Regions from separate parts of the Stenotrophomonas geniculata genome, predicted to be linked through region 2. Evidence: predicted binding sites of a transcription regulator. Region 2 holds the regulator's gene; the other holds the start of a gene.

Region 1 (3,407 bases), 2.1 Mb from region 2:
GTGCGCGACAACCCGGCCACCACGTCGGTGAGGACCTGCTGGCGGCCGGGGGTGAGATCGGTCAACGCCTGCAGCGCATCCTGCACCGTACTCATGCGAGGTCCCTGGCCAGACGCAGCCCGGAGAACTGCCAGCGCGCCGGTGGCATGAAGAAGTTGCGGTAGCTGGCGCGCACATGGCCGCGGGGCGTCACGCAGCTGCCGCCGCGCAGTACCCATTGCCCGCACATGAACTTGCCGTTGTATTCACCGAGGTTGCCGGCGAAGGGGCGGAAGCCCGGGTAGGCGCCATACGCGCTGTGGGTCCATTCCCATACATCGCCGAACAGCTGCCGCAGTCCACGGCCCTGCCCTGCCTGCGGGTGCAGCCGATCGTCATCGGCGAAATGGCCGCGCAGCGGCTGCGACGCGGCAGCGGCCTCCCACTCGAACTCGCTGGGCAGGCGCGCGCCGGCCCAGCGGGCGAAGGCATCGGCCTCGTAGTAGCTGAGGTGGCAGACCGGCGCGTGCGGATCCAGTCCGCGCCAACCGCCCAGGGTGTACTCGCGCTGCAGGGCGTCATCCCAGTACAGCGGATGCCGCCAGTCCTCGGCTTCACGCATTGCCCAGCCTTCACTGAGCCACCAGCGCGGCTCGCGGTAGCCGCCGGCGTCGATGAAGGCGCGGTACTCGGCATTGCTGACGGGACGCTCAGCGAGCGCATGCGCGGGGAGCAGCACGCGATGCGCCGGCGATTCGTTGTCGTAGGCGAAGGCGGCGTGCTGCGGCCAGGCTGCGGCACCGACGGTGACGATGCGCTCGGGTGATTCGATCCAGCCCTGCGCACTGGCAGCGCTGGCGGCAGGCTGCAGGTCCTCGCGGTAGGCGGGCTGCAACGGGTTGCACCAGAACGCATGCTTGATGTCGGTGAGCAGCAGTTCCTGGTGCTGCTGTTCGTGCTGCAGGCCCAACTGCAGATGCTGCAGTGCCTGCTCATCAAGGTCGCCTGCCGCCAGCCGCGATTGCACCTGTGCATCGACCTGCTGGCGGTAGTCGCGCACCTGCTGCAGCGATGGCCGCGACAGCAGCCCACGCTGCGGCCGGGCATGCGCCGGCCCGATGCTCTTGTAGTAGCTGTTGAACAGGTAATCCCAGGCCGGGTCATGCGCCGGTGCAGCAGTGAAACCCGCCAGCACGAAGCGTTCGAAGAACCAGGTGGTGTGGGCCAGGTGCCATTTGCTCGGGCTGGCATCGGCCATGCTCTGCAGCATGGCGTCCTCGGCGCTGAGCGGCGCGGCCAGTTGCATGCTGCGCGCACGCACCCGTGCGAACTGGTGGGCGAGATCGTGCTGCGGGGCAGCGACGGCGGCGGGTACGCTGTCCATGTGGGCAGCATCGGCGCTGGACGGTGAGTGCAATGTCATGGTTCAGCGTCACTTCGTTCACATGGATGAGCCTGCCGCATTCAAGAAGCCACCCCGAACGCCGCTAACGGCAATGCTGCGGCCGCGTCGTCACCGCGCTGGAATTCCTGCTTGCCCCTGCATCCGCTCCGCCAGCCTGCGCACTACCTGTTCGTGCTGCCCGCCCTGCTGGTTGCCGTAGTGGTATGGACCGCATTGGATACCGCAGACGTGGCCAGCCCGGCGCAGCGCATCCTGCCCTGGCTGCTGGCCTGCCTCGGTGCCGGCCTGGCCCTGCTCTACCACCAGGTACGTCCGCTCTGCCTGCTGCTGGTGGTGGCGGTCATGTTCGCGCTGCTGCACCAGGACGTGGGCGGCTACCTGCGCAGCGGCCATGTCGGCGCGCTGACACCCCTGCGCTTCCATGCCATCTCGGCGTGGCTGCCATTGCTGTTCGCCGGCCTGTCGTTGTGGCCGGAGCGCGGGCGTCGCCGCCACGACCTGCTGTTGCGCTCCGTCGCCAGCGGTACGGCATTGCTGATCTTCCTGCTGCTGGCCACGCAGCAGCCGCGCGGCATGCACGATCTGCTGTCGAACCGTCACTGGGCGTGGATCCCGGCCGACTGGAACGCGCTGGCGCAGCTGCCGGCGCTGCTGTTCCTGCTGGCCACGGCGGCGCTGGGCTGGCAGGCCTGGCGGCATCCGCGGCCGCTGCACACGGCGATGCTGCTGGCCCTGCTGTGCCTGTGGTGGATGCTGCCACGGGTATTCCTGCAGCCGGTGCTGCTGCCAGCGCTGAGCAGCGCTGCCCTGCTGCTGATGCTGGGTGCGATGCTGCAGGAGTCCTTCCACATGGCCTTCCGCGATGAGCTGACCGGCCTGCCCGGGCGCCGCGCGTTCAACGAGACCCTGCAGCGGGCACGCGGCACCTACAGCATCGCGATGGTGGACGTGGACCACTTCAAATCGTTCAACGATACCCACGGCCACGACACCGGCGACGACGTGCTGCGCCTGGTGGCCTCGCGGCTGGCGCGGGTCGGTGATGGTGGACGTGCGTTCCGCTATGGCGGCGAGGAGTTCGCGGTGGTGTTCCTGGACCGCCCGGCAATGGCCTGTGTCGATGCCGTGGAAGCCTTGCGGCAGAGCATCGAGGACACGCGCATGCAGCTGCGTGACCGCAGCACCCGCAGCCGCGACGATGACGCCGGGCGCCAGCAGCGCGGGCGCGGCGGCAGCGGACAGGTAGTGCAGGTAACGGTAAGCATCGGTCTGGCCGACACCCGCGTCGGTCCGCGGCCGACGGCCGTGGTCAAGGCTGCCGACCAGGCGCTGTACGTCGCCAAGGACGGCGGCCGCAACCAGGTGCGCGCCTATGCCGGGCAGGGCGTGCTGGCAGTACGCGGTGGCTGAGGCTCAGAGCGCGTCGAGGTAATACCAGCGGCCTTCGATGCGCAGGAAGCGGCTGTGCTCGGTCATCTTCACCGCGCTGCCGCCGCCCACCCGGTAGCGCGCGGTGAACCGGACCTCAGCGCAGTCGGCGCCGGTGACGGTGTGCTCGTGCACGGTCAGGCCCAGCCAATGCGTGCGCTGACCGGGCGCATCATCCAGCGACAACTCGGCCGGACGCGTATCCGGGTGCCAGCTCTGGCGCAGGTAGTCGGCCAGGCCCCGCACATAGGCGCTGTAGCGCGAACGCATCAGGCGCTCGGCATCCGGCGCGGCTTCACCGGCGTGGAAGCGGCCGCAGCAGGCCGTATAGTCGGCGGGCAGGCCGCAGGGACAGGGATCGGCAGGTTTTTTGCTCATATCCGTATTGTCGCCGGGTTGCACAGATCGATCCACGCACGGAACGGGTCGCCGGTACAGGACAGGCGTATGCTGTCGCGCCCCCACCTTGATTGATCGCCGTGCTGGAACTGGTTCCCCCCGAGTTGTGGTGGCTGGTGGTGATCGCCTTCATCGCCGGTCTTGTGGATGCCGCCGTGGGTGGCGGTGGCCTGGTGCAGCTGCCGGGACTGTTCAC
Region 2 (3,407 bases):
TCGAGCGCGAGATGAACCGCTTCACCGACGAGCGCCTGCGTGGCTGCCCGGTGCGCGCCACCGCGCTGGACCTGATGGACGAGTACGGTTTCGACGCCGGCCTGGCCCGCGACGTAGCCATGCAGATCCCGCTGGAGACCGAAGCCCACCGTGGCCGCGGCCTGATGCTGGGGCTGATTTCGCGCAAGCTGCCGATCGCCCCGGTCGACCCGCTGGAAGAAGGCGGCGTGATCGCCCTGGTTGGCCCGACCGGCGCCGGCAAGACCACCACCATCGCCAAGCTGGCCTCGCGCTTCGCCGAGAAGCACGCGCCGCGTGATGTGGCCCTGGTCACCACCGACACCACCCGCATCGGCGCCCGCGAGCAGCTGTACGGTTACGGCCGCCAGCTCGGCATCGCGGTGCACGAGGCCAACAGTGGCACCGACCTGGACCAGCTGCTGGAACGCTTGAAGGACTACAAGCTGGTGCTGATCGACACCGCCGGCTTGGGCCCGCGCGACCGCGCGCTGGCCGCCCAGCTGCAGTGGCTGCGTGCCGCCCGCCAGGTGCGCACCCTGCTGGTGCTGCCGGCCAATACCAGCTTCGGCGACATGGACGAGGTGGTCCGCCGCTTCGGTGCCGCCAACCTGCAGGGTCTGGTGCTGAGCAAGCTGGACGAGACCGGCCGCTTCGGCAACGCCCTGTCGGTGGCCGTGGACCATGCCCTGCCGATCACCTGGGTGACCGATGGCCAGGACGTTCCGGAGGACCTGCACCGGGCCAGTGCGGCCAATCTCGTACTTCGCCTTGAAGATTTGCGCCGCGCGGCCGATATGCCCTGCAACCCGGAGTTGAACCATGCCGTCGCGTGAGTACGCCAAGCTGACCAAGACCTTCCCGCTGTCGGCCACCCGCAGCGAGCCGCTCGGCCCTGTGCGCACCATTGCCGTCACTGGCGGCAAGGGCGGCGTGGGCAAGACCAACGTTTCGGCCAACCTGGCCGTGGCGCTGGCCGGCATGGGCAAGCGCACGCTGCTGCTGGACGCCGACCTTGGCCTTGCCAACATCGACGTGATCCTGGGCCTGAACCCCACCTTTACCCTGGCCGATCTGGTCGCCGGCCGCTGCACGCTGGATGACGTCATCGTCGAAGGCCCGAACGGCGTGCTGGTGGTCCCGGCCGCGTCCGGTCGCCGCCACATGGCCGAGCTGGCCCCGGCCGAGCACGTCGGCCTGGTCAACGTGTTCTCCGAACTGGAACGCGAACTGGACATCATGGTGGTGGACACCGCCGCCGGCATCACCGATGGCGTGCTGACCTTCTGCCAGGCCGCGCAGGACACCGTGGTGGTGGTCTGTGACGAGCCGGCCTCGATCACCGACGCCTACGCGCTGATCAAGGTGCTGTCGCGCGAACGCGGCGTGGACCGCATCCAGGTGGTGGCCAACATGGTGCGCGACCCCAACGAGGGCCGCGTGCTGTACGAAAAGCTGACCCGGGTCTGCGAGAAATTCCTCGCCGATGTCTCGCTGAACTATCTGGGCTGTGTGCCGCAGGATGACTGGCTGCGCCTGTCGGTGCAGCGCCAGCAGCCAGTGGTAAAGGCCTACCCGTCCAGCCCGGCCGCGCTGGCGATCACCGAGATTGCCCGTCGCACCGCACGCTGGCAGGCGCCGACCGAACCGCGCGGCGGCGTTGAGTTCTTCCTCGAACGCATCCTCAAGCAGCGCGGGGTGGCCGCATGAAAGGCGCAGCCCAGTACCGGGAAGTCCAGCGCACGGCGGCCAACGAGGTCATCGCCCAGCATTCGGACCTGGTGCGGCGCATCGCCCACCACCTGGCCGCACGCCTGCCGGCGAGCGTCGAGGTCGACGACCTGATCCAGGCCGGCATGATGGGACTGATCGAAGCCTCGCGCAGCTATGACGCCGACCAGGGGGCTTCGTTCGAGACCTACGCCTCGATCCGCATCCGCGGTTCGATGATCGATGAGATCCGCCGTGGCGACTGGGTGCCGCGCTCGGTGCACCGCCGTGCACGTGATGCCGCCGCCACCATCCGCCGCCTGGAACAGAGCAGTGGCCGTGCCGCCAGCGCCACCGAAGTGGCCGCCGCGATGGAGATGCCATTGCCCGAGTACCTGCGGCTGATGGAAGACGCTGCCCGTGGCCAGGTGCTGAGTCTTGAATCGCGCATCGAGGACCAGGGCGAGCTGGACACCGTGGCCCAAGGCGGCCCGACCCCGCAGCAGGTGCTGGAGCGCGGCGAGTTCGGCCGCGAGCTGGGCAAGGCCATCGGCCACCTGCCCGAGCGCGAACAGCTGGTGCTCTCGCTGTACTACGAGCAGGAACTGAACCTGAAGGAGATCGGCGCGGTGCTCGGCGTGAGTGAGTCGCGGGTCTGCCAGATCCACGGCCAGGCGGTACTGCGCCTGCGTGGCCGGCTGAAGCTGTTCGAGGCCGCCGACGCCGGCCTCGAAGAATGAACATCCCCGAGGCGGCTGCCCCCGGCCGTCCGGAATGAACAACAAAGGAATTCTGCTTTGAACAAGAACATGCGCATCCTGATCGTCGACGACTTCTCGACCATGCGTCGAATCGTCAAGAACCTGCTGGGCGATCTGGGCTTCACCAATACCGCCGAAGCCGAGGACGGGCATGCCGCGCTGTCGCTGCTGCAGAGCCAGCCGTTCGATTTCGTGGTCACCGACTGGAACATGCCGGTGATGACCGGCATCGAGCTGCTCAAGGCGATCCGTGCCGATGCCAAGCTGAAGACCCTGCCGGTGCTGATGGTCACCGCGGAAGCCAAGCGTGAACAGATCATCGAAGCCGCCCAGAGCGGCGTGAACGGCTACATCATCAAGCCGTTCACCGCGCAGACGCTGGAAGAGAAGCTCGGCAAGATCTTCGAACGCCTGGCGGCCAGCGCCTGATGGATACCACGGTCGACAAGAGCGCCCTCGCCCTGCGCCTGCAGGAGGCCCTGGACGCACTCGAGTCCGGTGACGAAGCCGCCTGGCGGCAGCGCATCGACGGACTGGTCGCGCTGCGCACGCAGCCGATGATGAGTGGGCTCTCGCGGCTGGCCCGCGAACTGGGGCAGGCGCTGGGTGAACTGCCGACCGTGCCGAGCGAAGCCGGGGAACTGGACGATGCCTGCGCGCGCCTGGACCACGTGGTGGCGATGACCGAGCAGGCCACGCACCGCACCCTGGACCTGGCCGAGGAATGCCGCAGCCTGACCGAACAGCTGCGCGCCGAAGGCCTGCAGCCGGGCCAGGACGCGCAGCTCGAGCGCATCCGCCACAACCTGACCGAGATCGCCCTGACCCAGAGCTACCAGGACCTGACCGGGCAGATCATCCGTCGCGTGGTGGGTATCGTCCGCCGCGTGCACGAAGGCTTCGGCGCACTCGGCCTGC

The links. Region 2 encodes FliA, which starts transcription of late flagellar genes. Its sites were predicted from a motif close to TAAAGTTTNNCNNNCNNNGGCCGATAA; they were not measured.
Region 1: RI032_RS09065 (GGDEF domain-containing protein) is a predicted target of FliA. The motif match lies at 1,444-1,470, and genes of this name have one in related genera.

The regions. Positions count from the first base shown of each region.
Region 1 is NZ_CP140571.1:1,943,879-1,947,285, reverse strand. Features, by position in the region: gene egtD (L-histidine N(alpha)-methyltransferase) at 1-95, opposite strand, end outside; gene egtB (ergothioneine biosynthesis protein EgtB) at 92-1,363, opposite strand; gene RI032_RS09065 (GGDEF domain-containing protein) at 1,514-2,794, shown strand; gene RI032_RS09060 (YchJ family protein) at 2,798-3,190, opposite strand; gene RI032_RS09055 (sulfite exporter TauE/SafE family protein) at 3,292-3,407, shown strand, end outside.
Region 2 is NZ_CP140571.1:4,286,319-4,289,725, forward strand. Features, by position in the region: gene flhF (flagellar biosynthesis GTPase FlhF) at 1-854, shown strand, start outside; gene RI032_RS19820 (MinD/ParA family ATP-binding protein) at 841-1,728, shown strand; gene RI032_RS19825 (RNA polymerase sigma factor FliA) at 1,725-2,468, shown strand; gene cheY (chemotaxis response regulator CheY) at 2,526-2,918, shown strand; gene RI032_RS19835 (protein phosphatase CheZ) at 2,918-3,407, shown strand, end outside.